Regions from separate parts of the Arthrobacter sp. D3-18 genome, predicted to be linked through region 2. Evidence: riboswitches for the same ligand, from Rfam matches in the RefSeq annotation. Region 2 holds a riboswitch; each other region holds the start of a gene.
The links. A riboswitch is a leader RNA that binds a small molecule or an ion and turns the genes downstream of it on or off. The one in region 2 is predicted to bind S-adenosylmethionine.
Positions count from the first base shown of each region.

Region 1: it holds a riboswitch for S-adenosylmethionine, as region 2 does, so the genes downstream of both, M1D89_RS17975 (hypothetical protein) here and M1D89_RS10265 (aminotransferase class V-fold PLP-dependent enzyme) in region 2, are expected to answer to the same signal.
Region 3: it holds a riboswitch for S-adenosylmethionine, as region 2 does, so the genes downstream of both, M1D89_RS04615 (DUF1737 domain-containing protein) here and M1D89_RS10265 (aminotransferase class V-fold PLP-dependent enzyme) in region 2, are expected to answer to the same signal.
Region 4: it holds a riboswitch for S-adenosylmethionine, as region 2 does, so the genes downstream of both, metX (homoserine O-acetyltransferase MetX) here and M1D89_RS10265 (aminotransferase class V-fold PLP-dependent enzyme) in region 2, are expected to answer to the same signal.

Region 1 covers NZ_CP096440.1:3,447,872-3,455,708, forward strand. Annotated here, with positions in the region: partial or broken gene M1D89_RS17950 (thiamine pyrophosphate-binding protein) at 1-381, opposite strand, end outside; gene speB (agmatinase) at 378-1,448, opposite strand; gene M1D89_RS17960 (APC family permease) at 1,668-3,641, shown strand; gene M1D89_RS17965 (helix-turn-helix domain-containing protein) at 3,732-4,307, opposite strand; gene M1D89_RS17970 (sodium:solute symporter family protein) at 4,574-6,091, shown strand; SAM riboswitch class IV at 6,485-6,604, shown strand; gene M1D89_RS17975 (hypothetical protein) at 6,621-6,932, shown strand; gene M1D89_RS17980 (hypothetical protein) at 6,929-7,120, opposite strand; gene M1D89_RS17985 (VIT1/CCC1 transporter family protein) at 7,376-7,837, shown strand, end outside.
Region 2 covers NZ_CP096440.1:1,748,185-1,756,021, reverse strand. Annotated here, with positions in the region: gene M1D89_RS10285 (DoxX family membrane protein) at 1-382, shown strand, start outside; gene aroA (3-phosphoshikimate 1-carboxyvinyltransferase) at 389-1,771, shown strand; gene rsgA (ribosome small subunit-dependent GTPase A) at 1,774-2,889, shown strand; gene hisN (histidinol-phosphatase) at 2,946-3,758, shown strand; SAM riboswitch class IV at 3,939-4,052, shown strand; gene M1D89_RS10265 (aminotransferase class V-fold PLP-dependent enzyme) at 4,085-5,494, shown strand; gene M1D89_RS10260 (class I SAM-dependent methyltransferase) at 5,589-6,413, shown strand; gene M1D89_RS10255 (metal-dependent transcriptional regulator) at 6,423-7,136, shown strand; gene M1D89_RS10250 (MFS transporter) at 7,185-7,837, opposite strand, start outside.
Region 3 covers NZ_CP096440.1:544,955-552,791, reverse strand. Annotated here, with positions in the region: gene M1D89_RS04640 (PLP-dependent cysteine synthase family protein) at 1-201, opposite strand, end outside; gene M1D89_RS04635 (aromatic amino acid ammonia-lyase) at 216-1,757, opposite strand; gene M1D89_RS04630 (NtaA/DmoA family FMN-dependent monooxygenase) at 1,757-3,085, opposite strand; partial or broken gene M1D89_RS04625 (SulP family inorganic anion transporter) at 3,240-3,734, shown strand; gene M1D89_RS04620 (SulP family inorganic anion transporter) at 3,820-4,944, shown strand; SAM riboswitch class IV at 5,028-5,139, shown strand; gene M1D89_RS04615 (DUF1737 domain-containing protein) at 5,153-5,419, shown strand; gene M1D89_RS04610 (rhodanese-like domain-containing protein) at 5,416-5,826, shown strand; gene M1D89_RS04605 (O-succinylhomoserine sulfhydrylase) at 5,827-7,035, shown strand; gene M1D89_RS04600 (hypothetical protein) at 7,046-7,666, shown strand; gene M1D89_RS04595 (glutamate--cysteine ligase 2) at 7,653-7,837, opposite strand, start outside.
Region 4 covers NZ_CP096440.1:2,998,022-3,005,858, reverse strand. Annotated here, with positions in the region: gene M1D89_RS16050 (class II fructose-bisphosphate aldolase) at 1-349, shown strand, start outside; gene M1D89_RS16045 (DeoR/GlpR family DNA-binding transcription regulator) at 373-1,164, shown strand; gene M1D89_RS16040 (histidine phosphatase family protein) at 1,204-1,884, opposite strand; gene M1D89_RS16035 (CPBP family intramembrane glutamic endopeptidase) at 1,908-2,681, shown strand; gene M1D89_RS16030 (VOC family protein) at 2,805-3,443, opposite strand; gene M1D89_RS16025 (bifunctional o-acetylhomoserine/o-acetylserine sulfhydrylase) at 3,632-4,987, shown strand; SAM riboswitch class IV at 5,150-5,266, shown strand; gene metX (homoserine O-acetyltransferase MetX) at 5,282-6,403, shown strand; gene M1D89_RS16015 (hypothetical protein) at 6,415-6,879, opposite strand; gene M1D89_RS16010 (winged helix DNA-binding domain-containing protein) at 6,942-7,837, opposite strand, start outside.

The sequences.
Region 1 (7,837 bases), 1.7 Mb from region 2:
GCCCTTACGGCGAGCGCCGAGACCGTCGAGCGGGATCTGGCTGGCCACAACCACCATGGGAACACCCGTAGCGTAAGCCTCCTGCAAACCAGCAAGGGACGTCAGTGCGCCCGGACCGGTGGACAGGAACAGCACACCTACCTCGCCGGTGGCACGGGAGTAACCATCAGCGGCGAACGCCGAGTTGTTCTCCACACGGGAGGACACAAAGTGCAGGTTGCCGCGGCCCATGGCATCGAACAGCCCGAGAGCGTGCTGGCCCGGAATGCCGAAGACCGTCTTGGCGCCCAGGGCCTCGAGGGTCTCGACGACGAGGTCCCCGCCGTTGCGCTGGTTGGTGCCCTTCGTGGGGGCTGCCGTGCCGGGGTCGAAATCAATCATCGCTGGTCTCCGGCTGTTCCGGTTGCCTGTGCGAGTTCTGCCATGCGAGCGCCGAGCGCCTGCTGCGCGTAACCGTTCGGGGCACCTTGGCGGTCGCCTTCCACGGCGTTGTCCGCCATGAGGGTCACGAGCTCGTACGCTACGTGGCTGCCTGCAACACCGGTGATCTCTGCGTGGTCGTAGGCAGGAGCAACTTCAACAATGTCCGCTCCAACGAGGTTCATGCCGCGGAAGCCACGGATGATTTCGAGAAGTTCGCGGCTTGTGATGCCGCCGGCTTCGGGGGTGCCGGTGCCGGGTGCGTGGGCCGGGTCCAAAACGTCGATGTCCACAGAGATGTACAACGGGCGGTTGCCGATGCGATCACGGATCTTGGCTACGGTTTCCAGGACGCCTTGGTAGTAGACGTCAGCGGAGGTGACGATTCCGAAGCCGAAGCGGTGGTCGTCGTCGAGGTCCTTCTTGCCATACAGGGGGCCGCGGGTACCTACGTGGCTGATGGCTTCGGTGTCCAGGATGCCTTCTTCCACCGCACGGCGGAACGGGGTGCCGTGGGTGTACTCAGCGCCGAAGTACGTGTCCCAGGTGTCCAAGTGGGCGTCGAAGTGGAGCATCGCAATGGGCTCGCCTGCCCGCTCCGCTGCTGCCCTCAAGAGCGGGAGTGCAATGGTGTGGTCGCCACCGAGGGTTACCAGCTTGCTGCCGTTGGCCGTGAGGTCCAAGGCGTTCTGCTGGACAGTCTCGATTGCCTCGTTGATGTTGAACGGGTTCACAGCCATGTCGCCGGCATCGGCAACCTGGATGTTCTCGAAGGGACTGACGTCCCAGGCAGGGTTGTACGGGCGCAGGAGTCGGCTGGCTTCGCGTACGTGGTTGGCACCGAAGCGCGCGCCGGGGCGGTAGGAGACACCGGAGTCGAAGGGAACGCCGACTACTGTGACGTCAGCCTTGGAGACCTGGTCCAGCCGGGGCAGGCGGGCATAGGTGGCGGCACCGGCGTAACGCGGAATGCGGGATGAATCGATGGGTCCAAGGTTCCCGTTGGCCGTAATGCGAAGCTCTTCCAAAATATGCCTCTCCTTCGAGTTGGGTCAGTGGCTGTGACTCCCATCATACACTCGAAGTTGCCTTATATGCATCACCTGTTTACAAATCAGATTCGGGCGCTTGCGGCATGAGATGCCGGTCACAGCGGGCGTTAAGATTCCATAAAAACCGGGGTCCCGACGTCGAATACGGTCATACGCTCCTAGCGGACGCAGCATCCGGCTGCACGAAAGGACACCGTGACAACCCTTACGAGGCCCCCGGCCGACCCGGCCGATAAGCCCAAAAATTCCTTCAAGCTCAAATCCTGGCTGCTGGAAGGAATGCCGGACACCTCAGGGAAACGGCAGGGACCTCACGGGCGTCCTGCGGACTCGCATAAGCCGCAAGCCTGGTGGAAGGTCATGTGCCTCACTGGACTCGACTACTTCTCCACACTCGGCTACCAGCCGGCCATCGCCGCCCTTGCCGCCGGATTGCTCTCCCCATTGGCCACGCTACTTCTGGTCCTGGCAACCCTCGCCGGCGCGCTCCCCGTCTACAGGCGCGTGGCCAAGGAAAGCCCCCGCGGCGAAGGGTCCATCGCCATGCTCGAACGCCTGCTTCCACGATGGGGAGGCAAGCTCTTCGTCCTTGCCCTCCTTGGCTTCGCCGCAACCGACTTCATGATCACCATCACGCTCTCCGCCGCCGACGCCACAGCCCACCTCATCGAGAACCCCTTCGCCCCGCATTTCCTCGAAGGCCAACAAGTAGTCATCACCCTGGCTTTGATCGCCGGCCTGGGCGTCGTCTTCCTGCGCGGATTCAAGGAAGCCATCAACGTGGCCGTAGTGCTGGTGGCGGCGTTCCTTGCACTCAACCTGGTGGTGATCGCCGTCTCCATGACTCACCTCTTCACGGAATCACGCGTCATCACCGACTGGTGGACCGCACTCACCACCTCCCACGGCGACCCCATCATGATGATCGCCTTGGCACTACTGGTGTTCCCGCGCCTGGCACTGGGACTCTCCGGATTCGAGACCGGCGTCGCCGTCATGCCCCAGATCAAAGGCCACGCCACAGACACCGAAGCCAACCCTGCAGGCCGGATCAAGGGTGCCCACAAACTCCTCACCACCGCCGCCATCATCATGAGCTCGTTCCTCATCACGTCCAGCTTCACCACCGTCATGCTAATCCCCGCCGCAGAATTCCAAGACGGCGGCAAGGCCGAGGGCCGCGCGCTCGCCTACTTGGCCCACAAATTCCTCGGCGACGGCTTCGGAACTGTCTACGACGTCAGCACCATCGCCATCCTCTGGTTCGCAGGCGCGTCAGCCATGGCCGGGCTGCTGAACCTTGTCCCCCGATACTTGCCCCGCTACGGCATGGCACCGGCTTGGGCCCGGGCTCTCCGCCCACTCGTCCTGGTGTTCACAGTCATCGCCTTCTTCGTCACCATCATTTTCCAGGCGGACGTCAACGCCCAAGGTGGCGCCTATGCCACAGGCGTGCTGGTCCTGATTACCTCTGCCTCAATAGCCGTAACCCTGTCCGCGAGGCGAAAGAAGCAGCGGGCGCAGGTCATTGGATTTGGGCTGATTTCGCTCGTTTTCGTCTACACCACCGTGGTCAACTCGATCGAGCGCCCCGACGGCCTGAAGATTGCGGCCCTCTTCATCCTGGGCATCATGGTGGTCAGTTTTACCTCCCGCATGCGCCGCGCTTTCGAGCTCCGCGCAACCCACATCAAGATGGACGAGAAAGCCCTCGAATTCACCGCCAACGCCGCCGAAGGACCTGTCCGGATCATCGCCCACGAGCCCAAGCACCTCAGTGCCAGCCGTTACAGGGAGAAGCTTCAGCACGCTCAGCAGGCCAGCCACCTGCCCGTTGACTGTGACGCCGTATTCATCGAAGTCATCGTGGACGACAGCTCAGATTTCGAGCAGGAGCTCCAGGTGGTGGGAAAGCTCCGGCATGGGTTCAAGATCCTGGAGGTGCACAGCAACAATGTGCCCAACACCGTGGCCGCAGTACTCCTCCACATCAGGGACGTCACCGGGTTCATGCCGCATATCTACTTCCGCTGGACCGAGGGCAACCCGATTTCCAACCTCAGCAAATTCCTGTTCTTTGGTGAAGGAGAGATCGCGCCGGTAACGCGCGAAGTTCTGCGGGAAGCCGAGCCGGACATCACCCGCAGGCCGTGGGTGCACGTGGGCTAACCGCCGGGATTCGCGCGCCGAGACTACAGATAATGCCCATGTTTGTTGCAAACATGGGCATTATCTGTCACCTCGCGGGGAAGCCCAGGGCTAGCGGCTCGCCGCAGGAACCAGGACCCAGAGCACCTCGACGGTCTCATCCGTGGGGTTGATCCACGTGTGGGGTTCACGGCCGGGGAAGGAGAGGGTGTCCCCTTCTTCAAGGTCATACTCCTCATTGGTGAGGATGAGCTTGATCCTGCCCTTGACCACGTGCAGGACATCTACATCGCAGTCCACGGCGTAGAGCTCATTTTCACCACGGCCCCGCGGCTCGATGGTGGCCTGCAGGATTTGAAGCCGCCGCTCCGAGCGGGCTGTCAACAAACGCTCCACTATGCCCTGGCCACCCAGGGAGATGCGGGGGCCGTCGTCGCGCTTGGTCAGATGGGTCTCCGGAGCTGCGAACAAGTCGCCTACGGATACGGACAACACTTGGCAAAGAGTGACCAGCGAGGCGACCGACGGCGATGTCAGGTCACGCTCCACACGGCTGAGGAAGCCCTTGGTCAGCCCGGTAGCATCTGCCACCTGCTCGATGGTGAGGCGCTGCGCTTGCCGGGCTGCGCGGATTCTGGAACCGATGGCAACGGGAACATTGCTCGGTTCAACGGGTAGAGCCTTCATTCACGAACCTTTCAGGCCTGTCATGTGGCCCTGTCATTGGAGCAATAGTAGCCGGGAGACAGGCCGAGAGCGCCAGAATACGCGGAAGCATGACTAAAGGATCTTGACTGTTACTCCCATCACAACATATCCTCATAGGCAACAAGTGTTGTCTGTGAGGCACACAGCACCTCCCCAATCTCCAATCGTCAGCACAGAGACTTCGACGCTTCGCAGGAGTATCGTCGAAAACCCCAACCTCCGTGCATCAGCTCCAAGGACCGTTCATGGAATCTTCGGCTATAAACATCGCAATCGTGGTGGTGTACCTGCTCGCCATGCTGGCATTCGGCTGGTGGGGCAAGTCCCGCACCAAGAACAACAGCGACTTCCTGGTGGCCGGCCGCCGCTTGGGACCCTTCCTTTACACCGGCACCATGGCCGCAGTTGTCCTCGGTGGCGCATCCACCGTGGGCGGCGTCGGCCTCGGTTACAAGTTCGGCATCTCCGGCATGTGGCTGGTAGTGGCCATCGGTTCAGGCGTGCTGCTGCTCAGCCTGCTCTTCGCCGGGACCATCCAGAAGCTCAAGATCTACACGGTCTCCCAGATGCTGACCCTCCGCTATGGCAGCACGGCAACCCAGACCTCGGGCATCGTCATGCTGGCCTACACGCTGATGCTGTGCGCCACCTCCACCGGCGCCTACGCCACCATCTTCGTGGTCCTCTTCGGCTGGGAGCGTTGGCTCGCCATCGCCATCGGCGGCGCAATCGTGCTCGTCTACTCCACCATCGGCGGCATGTGGTCCATCACCCTGGCCGACCAGGTACAGTTCGTCATCAAGACCGTGGGAATCTTCTTCCTCATGCTCCCCTTCGCCCTGAACGCTGCAGGTGGCCTCGACGGCATCCGAGCCCGCGTCGATGAGAGCTTCTTCGACATCGGCGGCATCGGCCTCCAGACGATCATCACTTACTTCGTCGTTTACACCCTTGGCCTCCTCATCGGCCAGGACATCTGGCAGCGCGTGTTCACCGCCAAGACCCCCACGGTTGCCCGTTGGGGCGGCGCTACCGCTGGCGTCTACTGCATCCTCTACGGCTTCGCAGGCGCCCTCATCGGCATGGCCGCCAGCGTGGCCCTCTCCGGCGTCGAAATCGCTGCCAAGGACGACGTCTACGCAGAGGTCGCTACCCGGCTCCTGCCCATCGGCATCGGCGGCTTGGTGCTTGCGGCAGCTGTGGCCGCCATGATGTCCACGGCGTCAGGCGCACTGATTGCTGCAGCAACAGTTGCCCGCGCAGACGTTATGCCTTTCGTTGCCAGCTGGTTCGGCAAGAAGGTAGACACCTCCGACTCCGACAACCCTGAGCACGACGTCAAGGCCAACCGTTACTGGGTCCTCGGACTGGGTATCGTTGCAATCATCATCGCCATCTCCACCAAGGATGTGGTGGCCGCACTGACCATTGCCTACGACATCCTGGTTGGTGGCCTCCTCGTAGCCATCATCGGCGGCTTGGTCTGGAAGCGTGGAACAGGCATCGCGGCTGCATGGTCCATGGCGGCAGGATCAGTGATAACCCTCGGAACCATGATCATCCTTGAGATCAACGCCGAAGTTCCCCTCGATGGCATCTACGCCAACGAACCCATCTACTTCGGTTTGATTGCCTCGGCTTTGGTGTACGTTGTGGTCTCCTTGGCGAGCAAGCCCACGGATCCGGCAGTCATGAAGGCTTGGACGGACCGCGTTGCCGGCACCCGAGTGGCCGAGGAAGAGCTCACCACCCCCGCTTCCTAGGCTGGCACTAAGCAAGGTTCAGGAAACAAGTAAGGTTCGACGGCGGCGCCTCCCCTTTTCGGGGCGGCGCCGCCGTTGCGTTATGTCCGGGAAGCATGCGTTGGAAGGCCCGCTCTACACACCAAAACCACCCCAAAGCGCGCAAAGCAGGCCCCACAACGCACACCCTCCGTTGGAAGGCCCGCTCTACACACCAAAACCACCCCAAAGCGCGCACACCGGGCCCCGCAACACACCCCACCAGTTGGAAGGCCCGCTCTACACACCAAAACCACCCCAAAGCGCGCACAGCAGGCCCCGCAACACAGCAGGCCCCGCAACACAGCAGGCCCCACAACAACACACCACACCCCCCAACGGGGCCCGGACAGCTATGGGATAGGGTGGTCCCAGCTTCAAGAGATGTGGTGCCAAGCTCCGACTGGCCACACACCAACCCCATGTTCACGGGTGGTTCGGATGAGGAAGCGGCCCGTCCCGGACCAGAGACAACCGAGCGGGCAAGAGCACTCCCCCAAGGAGCAGTCCCTTGCCGTACCAAGGCGATACCACTCAGGTAAACACAACGTCAGCGCGCACCCTCGCCAAAACCGCCACACGAACAGTGGCGGTGATTCCCGCCGTCGACCTCTTCCTGGGCACGGTGACCATCACTGCCAAGGCTGGAACCGAGCAGTTCAGACATGCCCAACCGCAACTTATCGCGCAGGCGTTGGCGCAAGCCGTCCGGCCGACGAGCTGGTGTGAGTCGTCCAAGACCCTAACGGTGACTGTTGCCGCCGTCGGCAAACGGGCGGGCCTCCAACGTCACTTCACACTGAGGCACGAGGAACAGGCTTAGATTTCCTCGTCTTCCTCGCGGAACTCTTCGGTTTCGTCAAGGGGGACAACGCGTTCGTCGTCCTCGGGGACGTCGACTTCCTCCACCCAGGGCTCGTCCACTTCCTGGTCTTCGGCGTAGTCGTAGGCCGGGTCGGACTCAATGGTTGTCCGTTCCGGGTAGTTGGCGTGTGATTCGGTGGTGTTCATGGTGCAACCTCCGTCTCTTGGGCCTGTTCTGGTGGGCGCTTCAGCCCGTTGACCCGAATGCAGGAATCCAGTGGCGGGAGGGTCCCACCCCTGTCCTTCCATCTGAGCACCGGCACAGGCGAGGGTCAAGGAAATTACGGTGCACCGAACATTCCAGTTACGGAATACCAGCCAAAAATCCGCGCGGATAAGCGGTAGTGTGGGGCGTGCAATGGGGCCGCAACTACCCCACCAAGCACAGGAGACAAAGTGCAGATGCACCAGGAATCCCATAGTTCGTCGAGCTCCGCTCCGGACCCAACCCCCGAATCAGCAGCCGCCGAAAACGCCGCGACTCAGCCAGCGACGCCCTCGCATGCGGACATCCGCCGGTGGCGCCAGTACCTGGCCGATGAGCGTGCCGAGGCCGCCGTCTACCGCGAACTGGCGCAGCGACGCGACGGCGAAGAACGCCAAATCCTGCTCGCCCTGGCCGAAGCCGAAGGCAGGCACGAAGCCCATTGGCTCAAGCTTCTTGGCGAGCATGCCGGTATGCCCAAGGCAGCTTCCACCCGCAGCCAGTTCCTGGGCTTCCTGGCCCGCAACTTCGGGTCAGTGTTTGTCCTCGCTTTGGCACAGCGCGCCGAAGGCCGTTCCCCGTACGGTACCGAACCTGCCGCGACGCCTGCCATGGTGGCCGATGAACAAATCCACGAAGAAGTAGTCCGGGGCTTGGCC
Region 2 (7,837 bases):
GCCCTTCAAAGCCGATGAAAAGACCCTGGCGCGCGTCATCGGCGGGGCGCAGCTGGGCGCCGGAGCCTTGCTCGGACTCGGCAAGCTCTCCCGTTTTGCCGCCACAGTTTTGGCTGTGACCTCGGCCTTGAACTCCTACGTGGAGTGGCGGTCCGCCGATATCAGCACAAAGGAAGGCCGAAGTGCCCGCAAGGCCCAGTTGCTGAAGAACATTTCCCTTACGGGAGGTGTGCTCCTTGCCTCTGTTGATACTGCGGGCCGGCCCAGCATTGCCTGGCGGGCCGAACACCTGGCTGCCGATGCAAAAAAGGTGACGGGCAAGCAGATCAAGCGCGCAGACAAAGCAGTTCGCAAGGCCGTTGACAACGCAGTTGGAGCATAAGGAAGCATGACCGGTACCACCGCCGCAAACACCGAATCAACCAAAGCCGCCACCATGCTGCCACTCTGGCCTGCCCCTTATGCCAAGGGGCCCGTGGACGCGACGGTGACGGTCCCTGGTTCAAAGTCACTGACCAACCGGTTCCTGGTACTGGCGGCTTTGGCGGATGGTCCCTCACGGCTGCGGGCTCCCCTTCATTCCCGCGACTCTGCGCTCATGATCCAGGCCCTCCGACAATTGGGGGCAAACGTCACCGAGGTACCTGGCGACGGTTCCTTCGGACCGGACCTGGAAATTACGCCCATGGATCCCGTGGCATCACCGGCTGAAACAGCAATTGACTGCGGGCTGGCCGGAACTGTCATGCGGTTCGTCCCCCCGTTGGCTGCATTGCGAAGGGGCGTCACCGTCTTCGACGGCGATCCCCACGCCCGCAACAGGCCCATGGGAACCATCATCGAAGCGTTGATCGCCCTCGGCGTTCCAGTGGCAGCAGACGGCGGCAGGACGCCGTCGTCCCTTCCCTTCGCTGTAGAGAGTACCGGCCAGGTCCGGGGCGGCCACCTGATGATCGACGCCAGCGCTTCATCGCAGTTCGTTTCCGCGTTGCTGCTGGTGGGTGCCCGCTTCGTCGAGGGCTTGCATCTGGAACATGTGGGCAAGCCCGTGCCCAGCTTGGACCACATCGCCATGACCGTGGAGGTCCTCCGCAGCGTCGGCGTCGTCGTGGACGATTCCGTGCCCAACCACTGGCGGGTCTCTCCGGGACCCATCCGCGCTTTTGACCAGCGGATCGAACAGGACCTCTCAAATGCGGGGCCTTTCCTCGCCGCTGCGCTGGCCACACGTGGCACCGTCCGCATCCCCAATTGGCCGGCCGGCACCACCCAAGTGGGCGACCAGTGGCGAACCATCCTGACCACCATGGGAGCAGAAGTAACCTTCCAGGACGGAACACTGACGGTGACCGGTGGGGCAGAAATCAAGGGGGCTGACTTCGACGAAACAAGCGAATTGGCACCCACTGTTGCCGCGCTATGCGCATTGGCCAGCGGCCCCTCCCGGCTAACCGGTATTGCCCACCTCCGCGGCCACGAAACTGACCGGCTCGCCGCGCTGGTTGCCGAAATCAACGGCCTCGGGGGCGACGCGGAAGAGACCGCCGATGGCTTGGTGATCCGCCCGGCAGCCCTTCACAGCGGCGTGGTCCACAGCTACGCAGACCACCGCATGGCCACCGCCGGCGCCATCCTGGGGCTCGCCGTCGAAGGCGTACAGGTTGAGGACATCGCCACGACGTCGAAGACCATGCCGGATTTTCCAGAGATGTGGGAAGCAATGCTGCAGCCAACTGATGCCAGCGCCGATCTTGATGAGGCCAGCAACTAACCATGGGCCGTGACGCACGCTCCTGGGACGAATCCGACGTCCGAATCCGCCCCAGCAAAAAAGGATCCAGGCCCCGCACGAAGGATCGCCCCAGCCACGATGACGCCGTCATAGGCAGGATCATCACTGTTGACCGCGGACGGTACAGGGCTATTGTCGGCGAAGATTCCGCCCACGAACGCATCGTGATCGCAGCCCGCGCCCGCGAACTGCGGCGCAACCCCGTTGTCCCCGGCGACTTCGTCGCATTGGTGGGTGACGTCTCAGGGTCTCCCGATACCTTGGCACGCCTGGTCCGGGTGGAAGAGCGCAAGACCCTCCTTCGCCGCAGTGCCGACGATACGGACCCCATTGAACGGGTGGTCGTAGCCAACGCCGATCAGCTCGTGGTGGTTGTTGCCGCGGCCAACCCGGAGCCACGCACCGGCTTCATTGATCGCGCCTTGGTGGCAGCGTACGACGCCGGCATCGAGCCGTTGCTGCTCATCACCAAGGCGGATGTAAAGGACCCGGCGGAACTCCTGGCCAATTACCTCAGCCTGGACTTTCCCGTGATCATCAGCCGCACCGCTGACTCCGAGGCCGGAGGCATCGATGCCCGTTCCGATGACGGACTATCAGCCCGGCTGGACAAGGACGCCGTATCCCAACTCCGCTCGCACCTGGGTGGAAAAGTCACCGTCATGCTCGGTCACTCCGGAGTGGGTAAATCCACCATGGTCAACGCGCTCACAGGCGCAGAGCGCGCCACTGGGGGCGTCAACGCGGTGACGGGCCGGGGCAGGCACACATCATCCTCGGCTTTGGCGTTGAAGCTCGACGATGCACCGTCCGGCAGTTGGATCATCGATACTCCCGGCATACGCTCCTTCGGCTTGGCGCATGTGGATCCGGACCGGATTCTCCATTCGTTCCCGGACCTCGAGCCTGGCACGGAGACCTGCGACCGTGGTTGCAAGCACGGAGCCACAGCTACCAATTGCGGGCTGGATGCATGGGTGAACGATGGCCACGCAGGGCCATCAGGAGTGGCCCGGCTGGCGTCCTTGCGCCGCTTGCTGGGTGCAGACCCAAGGCTTGAAGCGAAAGAGACCAAGGAACTGGGCACCGTCAACTGATTCGTTGTCTGCTTCACGTCCCCAATACAGCGAATGATTCAGGATAGTTTGGTGGCATGACCCATCCCGTTTCCACCTACAATGATGACCTGCGCCTGGCCCACGTCCTCGCCGATTCAGTCGATGCCCAGACCATGGATCGCTTCAAGGCACTGGACCTGCAGATCGAAACCAAGCCCGACCTCACACCTGTCACTGACGCTGACAAGGCCGCTGAGGAAGCAATCCGCGGTCAACTTTCCCGCTCACGTCCGCGGGACGCGGTCCTCGGCGAGGAGTTCGGCAGCAGCGGTCACGGTTCACGTCGCTGGATCATCGACCCCATCGACGGAACCAAGAACTTTGTCCGCGGCGTCCCGGTATGGGCAACGTTGATCGCCCTCGTGGATGAAGGGGAACCTGTGGTGGGCGTAGTGAGTGCGCCTGCGCTGGGCAAGCGATGGTGGGCAGCCAAGGACATGGGCGCCTACATGGGCCGCTCCCTGGCCTCGGCAACGCGGCTCAAGGTGTCCAACGTTTCCCGCCTGGCCGACGCCTCCATGTCATATTCCAGCCTTTCGGGGTGGAAGGAACGCGGCAACCTGGATGAATTTCTGGGGCTGACGGAAGACATCTGGCGGACCCGCGCCTATGGTGATTTCTGGTCGTATTGCCTCGTAGCCGAGGGTGCAGTGGATATCGCCTGCGAGCCTGAACTGAACCTGTACGATATGGCAGCACTCGTCCCGATCGTCACCGAGGCAGGCGGCCGTTTTACTTCCTTGGAAGGAGAAGATGGTCCGTTTGGCGGTAACGCCCTGGCCACCAACTCGATCCTGCACTCCGAGGTCCTCAAGCGGCTAAATCCCGGACTGGACGACCTTCTCTGAGATGTCCATGCCTCGCCAGCCAAGCGGAGGGCGGAATATTCAACGGCGGATGACCCCTTTTGGTGGTCTCCGCCGTTTTTTATTCGGCGAAGAAGGGATTTCGCATTCGACGTAACAAAGGGCTTAACAAAAGGCAGCGGCTTTGGAAGCGTCCCCGGACGTGCCTTAGCCTTTTTTACAGGTCACGAGTGCCAGCGCTAAACCCCGGTTTGCTGGCCGGCAACCCTCCATTCGCGGTGGGGTGCCCCGGGTGACGACCCGGCCGGTCCGGAACGGATGCGGCAAGCGCGGATCTCCCTATGGGGGTCCCTCTTGAGTGAGGTTCCATGAGCACTGTCACGTTCAACCCCAACACCATTCCGTCCTTTGTTGAAGAATCCGCAGCAGAGACGACCACCGCTGCGCGTCCGCTTGCCGCGGTCACTGGCGCTGAGCTGCAGGCTCCGCTGATTCAGGGTGGCCACGTGCGCTACGCAAACTTGGACTACGGCGCCTCGGCTCCCGCCTTGACCATAGTTTCGGCCTACCTCAACGAGGTCCTGCCCTACTACGCCAGCGTTCACCGTGGTGCCGGGTATGCCTCCCAAATCAGCACGTCGGTGTACGAGAACTCGCGGAACATCGTCCGTGATTTCGTCGGCGGGCGGGCTGATGACTCAGTGATCTTCACACGGAACACCACGGACTCCTTGAACCTCCTGGCCGGATGCCTCCCGCAGGTGGACGGCGAATTCGCCGGCCAGGTCCTGTACTTGGACATCGAGCACCACGCCAACTTGCTTCCGTGGCAAGGAGTCCCCCACCGCAGCGTCGTCGCCGCACCAACCCTGGCCGAAACGGTGGAAAAGCTCGAGGCCGAACTTGCCCAAGGCGGGGTTAGCCTGCTGGCTGTTACCGGCGCCTCGAACGTGACGGGGGAGATTCTGCCCATCGCCCGTCTTGCTTCGCTTGCCCACGAATACGGCGCACGGATCGTGGTGGACGCTGCGCAGCTCGCACCGCACCGCCGGATCAACATCACCGAGACGGACGTCGACTACATCGTCTTCTCGGGACACAAGCTCTATGCCCCCTTCGGCGCGGGCGTCGTGGTGGGTCGCCCGGACTGGCTCGACGCCGGCATACCGCACCTTGCCGGAGGCGGCGCGGTACGTGAAGCGCGCCTGGACTCAGTCAGCTGGGCCACGGGCCCGGCGCGCCACGAGGGCGGCTCCCCCAACGTGCTGGGCGCGGCGACACTTGCTCGCGCCACCCAAGTCCTCGCAGGGCTGGACCAGGACGCGTGGCACGCCCACGAGTCCGCCATCCGCTCGTACCTGGTGAAGGGCCTGGAAGCCATCGATGGCGTGACAGTCCACAAGATCTTCGCTGACTCCCTGGACACCATCGGCGTGGTCAACTTCTCCGTAGAAGGTTTCGACGCAGGACTGGTCGCGGCCTACCTGGCGGCCGAGCACGGCGTTGGCCTCCGTGATGGCCGGTTCTGCGCCCACCCCCTCCTCAAACGCCTGGGACTCCCCTCCGGATCCCTGCGCGCCAGCTTCGGCGTCGGCTCCCGGCTGGAGGACGCCACGAGGCTGCTCGCAGGCATCGAAGGACTCAAGCGCGACGGACTGGGCTGGGACTATGTGGTGGACGAAGGCCGTTGGGTTCCTGCAAATGATCATCGCAGCTACCCCGGATGGGCCCCGAACACTCCCGGCACTGCGGGCGCAGCCCCCTGCACTGTGGACTAGAAACACCGCGGACTAGAAACACTGAGGAGTAGAAACACTGCGGTAAATTCGTAGGGTACTTTTAGTGACCCTGTGAAGGAGCTTTTTCGTGGCCCTGCGTTCACCGGCTGCCTCCAGCGGACAGCCACGCACTCCCGGACCAGCCGGGCCGCGTGGTCCAAGGCTGCATGCTTCCCGCCGGCATGAACTCGGTCAGAGCTTCCAGGACGGCGGAGAACACTATGACCGCGTCCGACCCGGCTACCCCGCCGATTCCGTCGACTGGCTGCTTCCTCCAAGGGCGAGGTCCGCGGCCGACCTCGGAGCCGGCACAGGAAAGTTCACGGCACTCCTCGTAGAACGTGGCCTGGCGGTCACCGCCGTCGATCCTTCCACGGACATGTTGGAGCAATTGCGAAAAGCCTACCCCCACGTCAGTGCGCTGGAGGGAACGGCCGAGGCAACTGGACTGGCGGACTCAGCATTCGACGTCGTCAGCGTTGCCCAAGCTTGGCATTGGTGCGAACCCCTCGCGGCGAGCACGGAGATCGCCCGGATACTGCGGCCTCACGGGACCTTGGGGCTGATCTGGAATCAGTTGGACACTTCACATCCTTGGGTTCACCGCCTCTCGCGCATCATGCATGCAGGCGATGTCCACAAGCCCGGATTCCGGCCAGTCATCGGTCCGGAATTTGAAGGCTTGGAAAGCCATCTGACCCGATGGGAGGATGCCCTGACGCCGGAGGACATCATGGAACTGACCAAGTCCCGCAGCTACTATCTCCGCGCCAACGATGCCACCCGCGCGAAAGTCATGGGCAACCTGGAGTGGTACCTCTACGACCACCTCAGCCATGCCCCTGGTGAAACCATCGGGTTGCCCTACATGACGCAAACCTGGCGGGCAGTCAAGGTTCAGGGTTCAACGCCACGGTAGGCTTAGGGGGTGAAGACCAGTACGCCCTCCTCCTCGATCGAGGACTACGTCAAGGTCATCTACTCCTACACGGAGTGGCAGGACAAACCAATTACGTCCTCCCAACTCGCCCAGCGCCTGGGGGTGGCTAACTCATCCGTGTCTGAGATGGTCCGCAAGCTCAAGGACCAAGGCTTGGTGGATCACCAACCATACAGCGCCATCAGGCTAACCCCTGAGGGCATGCGGCTCGCGCTGTCCATGGTGCGCCGTCACCGGCTTATTGAGACGTACTTGGTGGATGAACTCGGCTACAGCTGGGACGAGGTGCACGACGAAGCCGAAATGTTGGAACACGCCGTGTCCGATACGTTCATTGACCGGATGTCCGCCAAGCTTGGACATCCTGTCCGGGACCCACACGGAGACCCGATTCCTTCGGCCGATGGTTCCGTCGAGTTGCCACACGCCTACAGGATGATTGAGCTGGATCAGGGCCATTCCGGCCGGATCACCCGAATCAGCGATGAGAATCCGGACCTCCTGCGATACCTTGCCTCTGAAGAGATTTCCTTGGACGCGCCTGTTGAAGTGGTGGGCCGCAAACCCTTTGGAGGGGCCTTGGTTGTGCGCATCGGCAGCGGTCCACAAGGCCGCGAGTTCGACCTTGGGGACGAGGTCACTTCGGCTCTCTGGGTCCAGAGCGCGGAGACACACGAAGGCTGCATCCTTCCAGCCCGATAAGCCCGATCCCGACAAGCCCGGGCCCCATTAGTCCGGGCGCGCTTCAGGTCAGCTTGGTTGCCCGTCCGCACCGCCGTCGTCGGACGCCGTGTCAGGTTCACTGACGGCGGCCGCCGCAGCTTCCCGCACAGGATTCCGGATTCCGACGGCGGAGGCCAGCGCCCCGAACAGGAACAGCCCCGCCGTTACCAGCAAAGCGTTGTACAGCCCGTCCCGGGTGAAGGCCGGCCCAACGATCACCCCTGCGAAAGCGATGGAAATCAGACCCGCAATACGGGCGACAGCGTTGTTCACCGCCGAACCAATCCCTGCCTCCTCCGAGGGAACAGCGCCTAGAATGGCGGCCGTGAGGGGCGCCACCAACGTGGCCAGACCAAGGCCAAAGACTATCTGCCCCGGCAACACCTGGGTCCAGTAGTTGAGCGGCTCCTGGACAGTCAACGACATCAGGAAGCCCGCACCGCACAGTAATGGGCCCACCGTCATGAACCACCTGGGGCCGTACTTTCCGGCGAGTCCACCAAAGTAGGACGCACCCAGCATGAGGATAACTGTGCCGGGAAGCAGCGCCATGCCCGCAACCGTAGCGCCCATGCCGCCTACCTGCTGCAGGTAAATGCCCACCACGAAGAAGCCCAAGGAGATGGCAGCATAGATGGCCAGAGTGGCGAGATTACCCCAGGCAAAATTGCGGATACTGA
Region 3 (7,837 bases), 1.2 Mb from region 2:
CAGCGCGGTGCGGTCCTTGATGGAGCCACCCGGGTTTTCGGACTCAAGCTTAATGTGGATGGTGCTGCCCAGGCCGTGACCCAGCGCCTCCAACTTCACCAGCGGGGTGTTCCCCACTTTGTCCAGGACTGAGGCGTCCAATCCGTCCGGAATTGGGACAGCCGCGTGAACACCATGTTTGCGGAACGCTGTACTCACCACGTTTCCTCCCCTGTCTACGAAAATTCCCTGGCCACGGCATCCCGCAACTCCACACGCGCGCGCGCCACCAAGTCAGGAGCCGACGGGCGGTCGGCAAGCACATCGGCCAGTCTTCCCACGACGGCGCCCGTCCCCTTTCCGAGCGGCTGCGCGGCCCCGGCTTCAAGCAGCAGGTACGACGCCGTCAGCGCCTCGATAACCAAGAGTTTTTCGGCAGCCTCCAACGACTTTTCGAGCTGCTGCAGGGCGAGCGGGGCCAGCGTCGAATGGTCCTCGACGTCGGCAGAAAGTGTCGGCGCCCCGAGCGTCGCCGGTGCGGCGAGGAACTTGAGTTCGGCCAACAGTCCTGCGGCCGAGTACCAGAGCAGCCCGGGAAGTTCTTCTTTGGCCAGGCCCTCCACGAAGGCTGCCTGCAGGTGGCGGGCCCGGATAGCCCGTTGCGGAGGATACAACTTGGCGATACGACGTTCACTGGAAATCCCGACGTGGGCCAAGGCCAGCCGCAGGCCCTCAAAGGCGAGAGCCAGTTGCATCGGTTGGAAGTTCCCGCCGGACACCATCTGCCCGGAGTCGACATCTACCAAGGGATTATCGCCGCGGCCGTTCAACTCAACCTCCAACGCAGTACCGAGTTGCGTCACCAGGGTTCGGAAAGCCCCGTGCGTCTGAGGCGCGGCTCGGAACGATAACGCATCCTGCACCGATACTTCGGGGCGAACGTCCTCCAACCACCCACCGCTCAGAAGACGGCGGACCGCGGCAGCCGACTCCCGCTGCCCGTCCACCGCCTTGGCCGCCTGGATGGCCGGCGAAAACGGGCTGAGGTTCCCGCCGCCGTCGTACCTTGCGATCGTCTCCAGCGAGAGGGAAAGTGCGACGTCGGCCAGCTCGGCCAGGTGCTGCAACCGCACCAAAGCGAGGGTTCCTACCCCCACCGAGTACGCATTGGCACTGACCAAGGCGAGGGCCTCGCCGGGCGCGAGAACAAGTGGCTGGAGACCGGCGTCGGCGAGCGCTTTCTCGCCTGGGATCAGCGTGTCGTCTGCGTCAAACGCTTCGCCCTCGCCCAAGGCGACGGCCGCGACGGCGGCAAGTTGGGTCAGGTCCGACGAGCCCACAGAGCCTTCCCGAGGGATGGCGGGGAAGACTCCACGGTTGAACATTTCCGCGTAGAAGCCTGCTGTTTCGGGTCGCACGCCGGAACCACCGCGGCTGAAACCGAAAAGCCGGGCAAGGATTACCGCTCGGGCAGCAGCCCGGTCCAGATACGAGCCCACACCACTGTTGTGATACCTGACCACCTGTAATTGATACGCCAGGAGCGACCTCTCCTCCACAGCCGTATCCCGGCCTGAGCCAAGCAAGGTGTTGAGCCCGTAGACTCGCTTCCCGGAGGCCGCGGTCAGCTCTACTAGTTCCCTCGACTTACGCATTAAAGACAACGCTTCTTGGTTGAGTTCCACGTGAAACGAGCGGTTTTCAGCGGCCAACGCCACTGCGGTCGCCCGCACCGGAGCCGCACTAATCAGGAAGGTTCGTGGTTCAGCCGACACCATCAGAAGTCCAAGAGATTCTGCCGGAAACCACCGTTGCCGTAACTCCTCCTCAACAAGCCGCGCCGCCGCAGTTCAGGGGTGAGTTTGTCCAACACACCGTGCACGGTCACCGGGTCCACGAAGCCGGAAAAAAGGAAACCGTCGCCGCCCACTTCAGACCCTGTCGACTCCAGATAATCGGCGATTTCGCCAACCGTCCCAATGATCGAATCACCCGCTCCCCCGCTGCGCGCCTGCAGGATCTGCCTCAGTGTGGAACCCGGAGGGGCCGCCTTGGCGAAATGCTCCAGCGTCCCTTGGTTGCTGTTGGTGCTCAACTCCGGCAGCGGAGCGTCGAGGTCGAACTGCTTGAAGTCGATCACTGAAAGGTAGGAGATGGAGTTGAGCTGGCTGTCGATGTCGCGTTGGGTGAGTTCACGCCTCAGTGCCCGCAACTCCTCAGCCTCGGCCGTGGAACCAACAACGGTGGGCTTCAGGACAAAAAGTACCTTGACGTCGTCGGGATCGCGGCCGGCCTTCGCAGCTTCAGCGCGGATCGAATCCCGGTAGGACTTCATCCCATCAACGCCACGGGCCAAGGCAATGGCGACGTCGGCATGCCCGCCCGCGAACGCCTTGCCTCTGGGTGAAGCCCCGGCCTGCACCAGCACGGGTTCTTCCGGCAAAGGCGCAGTGTTCAGCGGACCCCTGACCTTGAAGAAGTCGCCCTCATGGTTGATCGGGTGCACTTTACTGTGGTCCGCGAACACCCCCGTCTCAACGTCCTCAAGCACAGCGCCAGGTTCCCAACTGCGCCAGAGCCTCCTGACGACGTCGACAAATTCCTCCGCTTTCTCGTACCGGAGGTCGTGTTCGATTTGCTGATCCAACCCGTAATTCTGTGCTGCGAGGTCGCTGCCGGAGGTGACCACGTTCCAGCCAAGCTGCCCTTCAGAGAAGTGTTGCAGCGTGGCCAGGAGCCGGGCGGCGGTGAAGGGCGGGTAGAAGGAAGCGCTGACGGTCGGGACGATCCCCAAATGCTCTGTTGCTGAGAGAAGGTACGGGACCAGCGCCAACGGATCGTGCTTCGGAGCGAAAGACGCGTGGGCCAAGGAGACCTCGGCCGTGCCGCCGTAAGTGTCCGGGACGGTGAGTGAATCCTCGATGATGAACAGGTCCAACCCGGACTGCTCAAAGGCCCGGACAGCATCCTGATACAGGGCGGGTTTCTTCCAGTCGTAGCCCAGGATATAGCCGGGAGTCCCCCAGCCCTGGACACCAAAACCGTGACCCACGAACCATCCAAAGTGCAGCATGGGCTTGAGTGTAGAACTGCTCTGTCCGTTCACCGCGACCTGATTTCATGCGAAGTTACAGGGGTTCCTACTGCGTCAATTATGCTCCCGGGGCGTCACATTTGGGCGGGACTGATGACGGCTCGGATTTTCCACATACGGCGATCGCATTGTTTCGAAAACAGCATGGGTCGGGAATGATCGCTGTATGAGTTCACCCAGCCGTTCTTCCGCCAAGTCTTCCGCCAAGGACCGACTTTCGGGCGTCTGGGCGCTAAAGGGCTACAAACGCGAGTGGCTGCGGCACGACGTCGTGGCGGGTGCTGCCCTCTTCGCCCTGCTGGTGCCCGCCGGCATGGCCTATGCGCAGGCGGCTGGCCTTCCACCCGTCACCGGGCTCTACGCCACTGTGGTCCCGCTGCTGGTTTACGCGGTCGTAGGGCCTTCCCGCATCCTGGTCCTCGGCCCCGATTCTGCCCTCGCCCCCATGATCGCCGCGGCAATCGTGCCGCTGGCGGCAGGCAGCAGCGAAAAGTCGGTGGCGCTCGCCGGACTATTGGCCGTGTTAATCGGGGTAATCATGCTGGCCGGGTCTGCCATGAAACTCGGGACCATCACCGGACTGCTCTCCAAGCCCATCCGGCTGGGGTACCTGAACGGGATCGCGCTGCTGGTGGCCCTTTCGCAGCTGCCGGCGTTCCTGGGGATAGAGGCCGACGGCGACATCTGGCAGAAGCTCGCGAAGGTCACCACCGGGGGGGCTCACCGGAGGCGTCAACCTTCCTGCGCTGCTGCTGGGTGTTGGATCGCTTGCCCTGATCTGGATCCCCAGGCTGCTGAAGTGGAAGGTACCCGGCGTCCTGCTGGCCGTGGTCGCCTCCTGTCTCGCCACGGCGTTCTTGGGACTGAACGACGACGTCAAGGTCACCGGAGTCTTACCCCAAGGCCTCCCGATGCCCGCTCTCGGCGGCATTGGCTGGGCAGACGCAGTGGCCCTGCTTCCCGCGGCCGCGGGTATTGCCCTCATGGCCTTCGCGGACACCGGCGTCCTTTCGCAAACGCTGGCGGCCAAGGAAGGAAAGAAGGTCTCTGGCAACAGGGAAATGGCAGCCCTCGGAGCGGCCAATGCTGCCACGGGCCTGCTGGGCGGATTCCCCATCTCCGGCAGTACATCGAGGACCCCCGTAGCCGTGGATGCCGGTGCCAAGTCCCAGATGACCGGCGTGGTGGGTTCAGTGCTGGTACTGGCGTTCATGCTGCTCGCTCCCGGAGTGACCGAGTACCTACCCTCCGCAACCTTGGCCGCCGTCGTGATCGCTGCCGCAATCGCGCTGGCGGACCCGGCGGGCGTCCGGCGGCTCCTGAGCATGAGCAGGAGCGAATCCGTGGTGATGCTGGCGGCATTCCTGGGCGTCCTCACGGTGGGTGTCCTCCAAGGGATCGTGGTGGCAATTGTTCTGGCACTCTTGGACTTCGTTCGCCGCGCGTGGGACCCCTACCGCACTGAACTCGGTTCACAGGAGGGACGCCCCGGTTACCACGACCTCGCACGCCACCCGGAAGGCGAACGCATCCCGGGACTCCTGATCCTCCGCTTCGATGCACCGCTGTTCTTCGGCAATGGACAGGTCCTTGCAAGCTTTGTCCGGGAGCAACTGGACGAAACTTCGGATGAAATCTCCCACGTAATCCTGGCTGCAGAACCCATCACAGGCATCGATACCACCGCTTTGGACGACCTCGTCACACTGGATGAATGGTTGGCCCGTCACGGTGTGGATCTGGTGTTCGCCGAGCTCAAAGGCCCTGTGAAGGACAAGTTGATCCGACTCGGAACGGCAGCCCGTTTCACGCCGGACCACTTCTTTTCCACGGTGGGTGCCGCCGTCCGCGCGCTCAAGGACGAAGAGTGAAGCGGCCGCCGATTACGCAACATGACGACGGCCCAGCCGCCCGCAAGTGCGGCCGGATGCCCGTGGATGTTACGTTTTTCTTGAGTAATGAGCACCAGCGCAAAGCCCTGACTTGCTGGTCGGCAACCCTCTCTCCGGCGGGGTGCCTCAGGTGACTACTCGGCGTATCGACAATTCGTACTGCAAGCGTGACTGAGGAGCACCAGCTATGCCTGAACCCACTGAAGAAAAACTCTCCTACCGCCTGGTGACAGGTCCTGATACCCGCGACTTCTGCGAGCGCATCCACAATGCCCTCGCCGAAGGCTATGTCCTCCACGGCAGCCCGGCAGCTACGTTCAACGGCACCGACGTCATCGTCGCCCAAGCCGTTGTCCTGCCAACCGCGATCGCCACCGCGGATGCCGCCGTTGCGAACGCCGTTGATCAGCTGGAGAACTACGACGACGAAGAAGCGTTCGAGGGCCACGCATGAGCTACGCAGGTGACCTGACCCCGCACGACGCGTGGGCCAAACTTCAAGAAGGCGCCATTCTGGTTGACGTCCGGACCGAGGGCGAATGGGCCCACATCGGCATCCCGGATACCAAAGCCACCGAGAACGACCCCCTGTTCATCCAATGGAACTTGGCCGGCGGCATTCCGAACTCCCGTTTCATTGAGGACCTTCAGCAGCAAGCTCCCGAGGACGACGGCGTTGAGCTGGTGTTCCTGTGCCGTTCAGGGCAACGCTCCATTTCGGCGGCCATCGCCGCCACACAGGCAGGCTTTACTGCCTTCAACGTTCTTGAGGGCTTCGAAGGCGAACCGGACCGCTACGGCGAGCGCACCGTCAACGGATGGAAGAATCGCGGCCTGCCAACGAATCTGGGGACCGAGTAAGTGACTTTCAATCCCGACGCCACTGGCTGGAGCCCTGACACCCAGGCCGTACGCGGTGGCCTTGACCGTACCAACTTCCAGGAAACGTCCGAGCCCGTTTTCCTGAACTCCGGCTTCGTCTACGAATCTGCCGCCGCAGCGGAGCGCGCCTTCACCGGCGAGGACGAACGATTCGTCTACTCCCGCTACGGCAACCCCTCCGTGGCCACGTTCCAGGAGCGGCTGCGGCTGCTCGAAGGAACCGAGGCGTGCTTTGCGACGGCGTCCGGCATGTCCGCGGTGTTCACCGCCCTGGGTGCACTGCTGGCTGCCGGCGACCGTGTGGTTGCTGCCCGCTCGCTATTCGGTTCCTGCTTCGTGATCCTCAACGAGATTCTGCCGCGCTGGGGTGTAGAGACGGTCTTCGTGGACGGCCCGGACTTGGAGCAGTGGCGCGAAGCCCTGTCCGAGCCGACCACCGCGGTGTTCTTCGAGTCACCGTCAAACCCCATGCAGGAGATCGTCGATATCGCTGCCGTCAGCGAACTCGCGCACGCCGCTGGCGCGACAGTGGTCGTAGACAATGTCTTTGCCACTCCCTTGCTGCAACGCTGCGGTGAGCTGGGCGCAGACGTGATCGTGTACTCCGGAACCAAGCACATCGATGGTCAGGGACGAGTCCTTGGCGGCGCGATCCTGGGCACCAAGGAATTCATTGATGGCCCGGTGAAGCAACTCATGCGACACACCGGCCCGTCCCTGTCGGCGTTCAATGCCTGGGTGCTGACCAAGGGCTTGGAGACTATCGGGCTGCGGGTGAACCACAGCTCGGCTTCTGCTTTGAAGATCGCAGAGTGGCTCGAGCAGCAGCCTGCCATCAGCTGGGTCAAGTACCCGCTGTTGAAGTCCCACCCTCAGTATGAGCTCGCTGCGAAGCAGATGAAGGCCGGCGGTACCGTGCTGACATTTGAGCTTTCGCCTTCGGCCGGGCGCTCAGCCAAAGAGGCAGCGTTTGCCTTGCTGGACGGCCTCCGCGTCATCGACATCTCCAATAACCTCGGTGATTCAAAGTCCCTCATCACGCATCCGGCCACCACCACCCACAGGGCCATGGGGCCGGAAGGCCGTGCGGCGATCGGGCTTTCCGATGGCGTGGTTCGCCTATCTGTCGGGCTTGAAGACGTGGACGACCTCATCTTGGATCTGGAGAAGGCACTCAAACAGGTCTAACCTTGCTGCCATGAGCGGGAACCATCCCTATCGCCGTGCCGGAGCAGTAATAGTTGCCGGCACGGCGATGTGGTTCATCGGAATTTCGCCGGTCTCACGCGTCTACATCACCCCTGACGACGACGAGCGCCTTCGGATGCTGGAAGCCGGCCAGCGCGGCTGGATAACAGGCCAGCACATTACCGCCGCCGGGACCGTCGCAGTGCCTGTGGGATTCGCGGCATTCGCCCGCGCCATCCCAGCCTCGGGCATTCCACGCAGACGGGCAAAGAAGTGGGCCTACGCCGCGGCGGCCGCGCTGCTGGCCGGTGCACCGCTCTTCGTCTCCAGCGTTGCCCGGCGGGCTTCCGACATTGAAGGGTTCGCCTACCGCCGCGGTTCCAGCGCTCCGTTCCTGGCGTATTCCGGGCTGCATGTTGTGGCGTTGGCTGCGCTCGGCGGGAGCCTTCTTTCTTTACCTGCCAAACGATGGATCGCGGTCACGGCTGCGGCCGCCGCGCCCATCTACGGAGCCGTCCTTCTGGCCAAGAAGGACATCCCCCCGCTCTTTTTCTACCTCGTGGAGGGGGCCGTCGGCGCCTACCTGATGGCCTGGGAAGAGCCGGAAGCCGACAAGCCTAGGGCCGCCTGACCCGGGTCAGCATGGGCGAGGGATCCTTGTGGGCATCGGCGGCAGCGCCGCGCACGGTCACCTTCGCAGCATGTCCGACGACGGCGGCCAAAGCTTCTTTGGTTGGTGGACTTCCCGTCTGGGTTTGCCCGTCGCGCTGCCTTTTGTTGTAGCGTTCAGCGGCTTCCCGTT
Region 4 (7,837 bases), 1.2 Mb from region 2:
CGGCGTGGACGCGCTCGCCGTTGCTGTCGGCTCCTCCCACGCCATGACCGAACGCAGCGCCGCGCTGGACTTGCACCTCATCACCAGACTGAAGACTGCGGTGGGAAAACCACTGGTCCTCCACGGCTCTTCCGGTGTGGCAGATGACATGCTCATAGCCGCTATCCGCGCGGGTATGACTAAGATCAACGTATCCACACATTTGAACGGGTTCTTTACCCGCGCCGTCCGTGAGTACCTCGATGCCAATCCTGCAGTGGTGGATTCCCGGAAATACATCAAGGCCGGCCGGGATGCCCTTGTGCTGGAGTCCGCACGTATGCTGACGCTGTTCGCCAAAGCGAATTAGCTGGAACCCGCGAAAGGCTTGTCATGACCCGCACCGATCGGCTCACTGCCATACTCGACCTCCTGGCCGAGTCCGGCCATGTGGAAGTCGAGGACATCGTGACCCGCCTGGGCGTCTCACCTGCCACGGCACGCAGGGATCTTGACAGCCTTGCCAAGCAGCGACTGCTCAGCCGCACCCGCGGCGGCGCCACTACGGGGTCCGTTGCCTACGACCTTCCGGGCCGCTATAACCGTGACGACCATGCTGAGGCCAAGCAGGAAATCGCCCTGGCCGCGTCAGCATTGATCCGCCCTGGTGCCGTGATTGGCCTCAGCGGCGGTACCACCAACACTGCTTTGGCCCAGCTGCTGTCCACCCGCGAGGACCTCAACGCGCCGTCCCACACGCCCACGCTGACCGTGGTCACCAACGCCATCAACATCGCTTCCCAGTTGGCGGTGCGGCCGAACATCAAGATCATGGTCACCGGTGGCATCCTCAACCCGCGATCCTATGAGCTGGTGGGTCCCTACACAGACGTCATCATGCAAAAAGTCGCCCTCGATATTGCGTTCATCGGTGTCAACGGCGTCGACCCGGACCTCGGCCCAACCATCACCGACGAAGGCGAAGCCATGGTCAACACGGTGATGGCACGCCGGGCCACCGAGTCCTATGTGGTTGCCGACTCTTCCAAAGTGGGCCGCCGCTCCTTTGCCGCCATGGCAGGCTACGACTTCAGGCACCTCATCACGGACTCCGGCATCAGCGCCGAACATAAAGCTGCGTTCGAGGCCAAGGGCACCGAAGTCATCGTCGCACCCGCCGGCTGAGACCGGCCGGCTGAGACTTGGCCGGCAGAACAGGACACGCTAGAAGCGCATTCTCGGTGCGTGCAGCACTGAGTCGTCTACCTCCCTTGGCACCCACTGGCTGAACGGTATGTCCAAGCTGTACTGGTCGTCGTCGTTCTTAATCAGGGTGCGCAGCTCGGCGTTGTCCGGGTTGTTGAGCGACTCGAAGTACTCCACCGTCCAGTGGAACCAGCGCATGCAGAACAGGCGCATGGTCAGCCCGTGCGTCACCAGGAGCGTGTTTGGTGCATAGGTGGGTTTCTGCCAGTGCCGGTACAGCGTCTCCATGAAGGATGACACCCGGTCATAAACATCCGAACCGGACTCGCCCTCGCGGAACCTGTAGAAGAAATGTCCGTAGAGGTTGCGCAGTTCTTTTTGGTCTTCGATCTCCCCGGCGATCTGGAAGTTGGCCCAGTCCTGCTCGCGAAGCCGGGGTTCCTCAATGACCCGCTCGATCAGGGGACCGAGATTCATGGCTTCGAGGGTCTGGTACGCCCGCAGGTAGGGGGAGACGTAGACGCAGACCTGTTCTCCATCGAGCTTCCGGCGTAGGGCCTCCCCGGCGATCCGTGCCTGCTCCACTCCGCGCTCCGTCAGCGGGATCCGATAGTCCGGCACACGGTTGTAGATGGACGTGTCGGCATTGGCGGCAGACTGGCCGTGCCGGATCATGAAGATTCTCTCAGGGGCACCCATCCAACCAAGCATAGGGTGGGTACATGTTCCTTGCTTCCCGCCGCCGGCTGCGCGCCGAAGTACTAATTGTGCTGGGCCTGTCCTTGGGCCAGTCAGCCGTCTACTCCATAGTTCAGCTGCTGGACAAGATGACGAGGGCACCCCTGGCGGATGCCACGTCAACCCTGAACAGGTCCCAAAGCACGCGCGAGTACTTTGACCTGACCTACCAACTACTGGACATTGTGTTCGCGCTGGTGCCCGTGGCGTTGGTGTTTTACTTTCTGTCCACCCATGCTCCCGGCGGCAGGGAAAGCGGGGGCGGCTCGGCATTCGCCCGGCTCGGTTTCAACTTATCCCGGCCCGGCAAGGACCTTCTCCAGGGTGTTGGCCTGGCCGCTGCGATTGGCATCCCCTCGCTGGGCCTGTATGCCGCCGGTCGTGCGCTGGGAATCACTACTGCAATTGTGCCCAGCGGCCTGGACGCTTACTGGTGGACAGTGCCGGTGCTGGTCCTTTCGGCCATGCGCCATGCGATCGTGGAAGAAGTGATCGTGGTGGGCTACCTCATGGACCGCTTCGGTAAATTCGGGTGGAGCATGCCGGTGGCCATTGTGGTCAGTGCCGTCCTGCGGGGAACCTACCACCTGTACCAAGGCTTTGGGCCGTTCATAGGGAACGTGGTCATGGGCCTGCTGTTCGCGTGGATCTATACCAAGACCAAGCGGGTAATGCCTTTGGTGATTGCCCACGCATTGCTGGACATTGTGGCGTTCGTTGGATTCAGCCTGTTCGGCAAGGCAATGGGCCTGGGGTAGCGGTCGGTTAAAAGTATCCGGCCGCCATCGGTGGGTGACGTCATTGGCACCCGCTGATGGCGGCCGAAGCTTAGCCCGGACATGGCTGACCGGGGCCGGGACCAGCCCGGGTGGATGGATCGGTCAGATGGTGACGGCTCCGGAGGCGGTCTCGAAAGTTACAGCGAGAATGCCAGGAGTACCGTGCGGGGCCATCCACTGAACGGCGACGTCCTCCAGCGGCTTCTCCACCGGTTCGCCCAACCATTCGGTGACGCGCTCAGCCGAGCCCGCGATGGTGAGGCTGGACATCTTGACGTCGCTCTCGTAGATCCTGGACGGGTGCAGCGAGGGGTCGCCCTCCCACTTGAGCAGGTAGGGCACTTGAGGATCCGCGATCAGGCCGAGGATGCCAATCTGCTGCCACACCAGTTCGCGTCCGTCGGGGAACTTGCGGTTGCCCGGAACAGCCGAGCGGCCAAGGCGGTCTTCGAACGGGGCAAGGTCGTCAACGGCGACGCACCAGCCCATCCATCCACCACCGGCAGCCGAGCGGGCACGGACGGCCTGGCCAAAGGGTGCTTTGTCGGAAGCGGGGTGGTCCAGGACCTCCACCACTTCCAGGTACTTGTTATCCGCAAGGGGAATGATCATGTTCCGGGTACCGAAGCGCGGGTGCACTCCGCCCCGGACAGCGTCCACTCCCAATGCCGCGGAAATTCGTTCGGTAGTGGCCAAAAGGCCATCTCGTTCACAGGCGTAAGAGACGTGATCCATGCGCATGGCTTCATCTTGGCACTTTGTGATCGGGGTCTCAGCTAAGTCAAGCCTAACTAAGGTGGGATGTGTATAACCGGTGGTAGTGGGCGTCATGGTGGGACGCGGGGAGACCGAAAGATTCCACCGGCGTCACAAAGCTGTCTTCGCCTCCGGACAGTTCCTAGACTGGCCCCAGCTCACACCGCTTCACCTTGCCTGCTAAACCCACGCGTCACGAACAGGAGAACTCCATGTCCCAAGGATGGTCTTTCGAAACCCGCCAGATCCACGCAGGCCAGGAGCCTGACGCCGCCACTGGAGCGCGTTCGCTCCCGATCTACCAGACCACATCCTTCGTCTTCCCCAGTGCCGAGAGCGCCGCCAATCGCTTTGCCCTGGCCGAGCTCGCCCCCATCTACACCCGGATAGGCAACCCGACGCAGGATGCAGTGGAGCAGCGGGTCGCGAGCCTTGAGGGTGGACTGGGTGCCCTCTTGCTCAGCTCCGGACAAGCTGCGGAGACGTTCGCCATCCTGAATATCGCCGAGGCAGGCGACCACATCGTAGCGAGCCCCAGCCTGTACGGCGGCACGTACAATTTGCTGGCGCACACGCTGAAGAAGTTCGGCATTTCGGTCACGTTCGTGGAGGACCCGGACAACCTGGACCAGTGGCGGGACGCCGTCCAGCCGAACACCAAGCTGTTCTTCGGTGAGGTGGTGTCCAACCCCCGGCAGGACGTGCTGGACATCGAAGGCATCGCCCGCACCGCCCACGAGGCCGGCGTGCCCCTCATCGTCGACAACACCCTGTCCACGCCCTACCTGATCCGTCCCATCGAGTGGGGAGCGGACATCGTGGTCCACTCCGCAACCAAGTACCTCGGTGGTCATGGTTCCGCAATCGCCGGTGTGATTGTGGACTCCGGCAACTTTGACTTCGGCAAGGACCCGGAGCGCTTCCCTGGCTTCAATACCCCTGACCCCAGCTACAACGGCCTGGTCTACGCCCGGGACCTGGGCAAGGACGGTGCACTGGGCGCCAACCTCTCCTACATCCTCAAGGCACGCGTGCAGTTGCTTCGGGATCTCGGCTCTGCCGTGTCCCCGTTCAACGCCTTCCTCATTGCCCAGGGCCTGGAGACCTTGAGCCTGCGCGTGGAACGCCACGTTGCCAACGCCACCAAGGTGGCCGAATGGCTGGAAAACCACGACGACGTCGAATCGGTCGCCTATGCGGGCTTGCCGTCCAGCCCGTGGTATGACCGAGGCCGGAAGTACGGTCCCAAGGGCACGGGTGCCATCGTGGCCTTCAACATCAAGGGCGGCGTAGAAGCGGGCAAGCGCTTCGTGGACGGCCTGGAGCTGCACTCGCACGTTGCCAACATCGGTGATGTCCGCTCGCTGGTCATCCACCCGGCGTCGACTACCCACAGCCAATTGACGGTGGAACAGCAGGTGGCTGCCGGCGTCAACCCTGGCCTCGTGCGCTTGTCCGTGGGCATCGAGCATGTCGATGACATCATCGCCGACCTCGAAGCCGGCTTCCGGGCTGCCAAGGGCGCCTAACGCCGCGACCCAAAGTATCAGCCCGACTGCCGCCCGCGTCGACGATTATTCGCCGGGCGGCAGTTACGGGTGCTCGTTCGTGAACGAAGTCACCCCAAACCGTCACACTGTTGTCACATTCTTCGCCAGAACCGCCCTGCATTTCCTAGACTCTTCGTATTAGGTCATGAGTGCCAGCACACAGCCCCGGCTTGCTGGCCGGCAACCCTCCTCCGCGGTGGGGTGCCCCGGGTGAAGACCTGGCCTGTTCGCACGCAAGGCGACGGGCAAGCGCGAGGTTAAGGTGTCAAAGGAATGACCATTACTGCTACAGCCCTTCCAAAATCCGGAGAAGAAGACGGAACCGTCAAGTACGCCGGTATCGGGCCGTTGGAACTTGAAGCCGGCGGATTCCTCCCCGACGTCGTCCTCGCGTATGAGACCTGGGGACAACTGAACGCCGATGCCTCCAATGCCGTGCTTATCCAGCACGCGCTGACGGGCAGCACTCACGTAGCCCGTGGAGCCACCGACGAGGAAGGTTGGTGGGAGCAACTGGTTGGGCCGGGTGCCACCATCGACACCAACAAGTTCTTCGTCATCTCCATCAACATCGTGGGCGGTTGTTATGGCAGTACCGGCCCATCATCGGAAGCACCGGACGGACGTCCTTGGGGCTCACGTTTCCCGTTGGTCACGCTGCGCGACAGCACGGAGGCTGAGGCACGCCTCGCCGATGCCTTGGGAATTGATGCCTGGCACGCCGTTTTGGGGGGTTCAATGGGAGGTGCCAGGGCCCTTGAATGGGCTGTTACGTTCCCTGACAGGGTCAAACGCTGCGCCGTAATCTCGGTGGGCGCCTACAGCACGGCCGAGCAGATCGCCTTCGCGCAGGCCCAAACCTTGGCCATCCGGCAGGACCCGAACTTCAAAAACGGCGACTATTACGGCGGCACTGCACCTGAACATGGTTTGGCACTGGCCCGACGCATCGCCCACATCACTTACCGCTCAGCCTTGGAGCTGGATTTCCGCTTTGGCAGGGAAGCCCAGCACCAGGAGACACCACTCGCCGCCGCAGTGTTGGGGGAGCGTGGCCGCTACCAGGTGGAAAGCTACTTGGACCACCAGGGAACAAAGCTGGTCCGCCGTTTTGATGCCAACAGCTACATCGCCATCACCGAAGCCCTGATGTCCCATGACGTCACGCGTGGCCGCGGCTCCCTGGAACAGGCGTTGTCGCGCACCACGGCTGAGTTCTTCGTGGCCGCGGTGGACAGCGACAGGCTCTACTTCCCTGCACAGTCGCGGGAACTTGCCGCGGCGCTACCCGGGAATGTGCCGGTCCACCTCATTGAGGCGCCGATTGGTCACGATGGCTTTCTCACTGAGATCGGCCAGCTCTCGGCGCAACTCCGCGAATCATTCTTCGCCTAAAGCTAACAGCTTTAGCCGTTCATGATGTCGCCGCGCTGCTTCATGTAATCCTCCATGGCAATCTCGCCGTTGCTGAACTTCGTGTCCAGCTCCGCCAACTTGCGAGCGCGGTATCCCTGCGGCTCCGAAGCGCTCGCCGCGGGGAATGGGGCAGGGGATGAAGGCCTCGACGGCGGCCCGGCCTGCGGTGTCGAATCCGCGGGGCGGATAACGGTTGGGTCAGACGGGTACCCGGGGTAGTTCTGCGTCGGGTAGCTCTGACCTGGATAACCCTGATTCGAGTATCCCGGCCCTGGGTAATTCTGCTGCGGGTAATTCTGTGGCGGATACCCTGGTCCGGGCAGATTCTGCTGCGGGTAGCCGGGGCCGCGGAAGTTACCATCCTGGATCCGACGCGCCCGGGAGCGGTTGTACATGCGGATCCCGAGTGGAATCAGCCACGAGCAGACGATGATCCAGAAGATCAAATTGTTCACGGTGCAGGCCTCCTAGGTCTCATCCCAGCTTAGTCCTGCCCGGCGAAACCATTCCGGCCGCCTCAGACCAGCTTGGTCTCCATGCCGAGGAAACGGCCGTAGCGATCCACCTCGGACTGCAGGGCGACCTGCTCTTCCGCAGTTGTGGGCTGGTTCATTCGGACGTCCAATTCGCAGGTTCCGCCGGAGAACCCGTGGCGCCACCAGCCGGCCAACCTGCCGCCAAGCAGGACCACGTGCATGGGTCCATTGTCCTCGGGGAAGTACGGCGCTGTTCCGCCAAGGAAGTGCCGGGACTGTGAGTAGCCCATCACGTATTCGTCGTAGCACTGGATGAGATCCATGCGGGGGACCCCGGAATCTTCAGCGGGCGAAGGATGAACGCCACCTTCGAGAGCGTCCACTTCCTCGGAGGCCAGATGGAAGCCGAGACCATCACACTGCACCGAGCCTAAACTCCCGGGAGACATGTCACCAGCCACTTCGATTCCCCGCTTGACGTCCTTCATGGTCAACCCGGACCACGTGGCACAGTCTTTGACAGTGGCGGGTCCCCGGCTGGTGAAGTAGCGGAGTGCCAACTGTCCAAGAGCTTCGTCGCGACCTTCGGGGGTCAGCGGTGAAAGCACCGCGCCCGGTACTCGTTCGTCGAACAGGGCATAGGTCTGTTTCAGGGCGCCCCCGGCAGAGCGGACGGGTGAGCCGCTGGCCAGGACGCCGCTGATTTCCGCGTGCATGAGGTGGTAAATGAAGCCAAGCCCCTTGCTGGCAAATCCGGACTCTCCCAGGACTTCGGCCAGTTCCTCGCGCGTTTTGTGGGCTCCGTCTGCCACGGCTTCGCCCAGGATCCGGCCGCTCTTGGCTGCGGATTCCTCATCGATTCCTGTTTGGCGGTACATGCCTTTGTTGCCCTGGTGGAGGCGATCTGCGGACAATGCCACCAACCAGCCAAGATCGT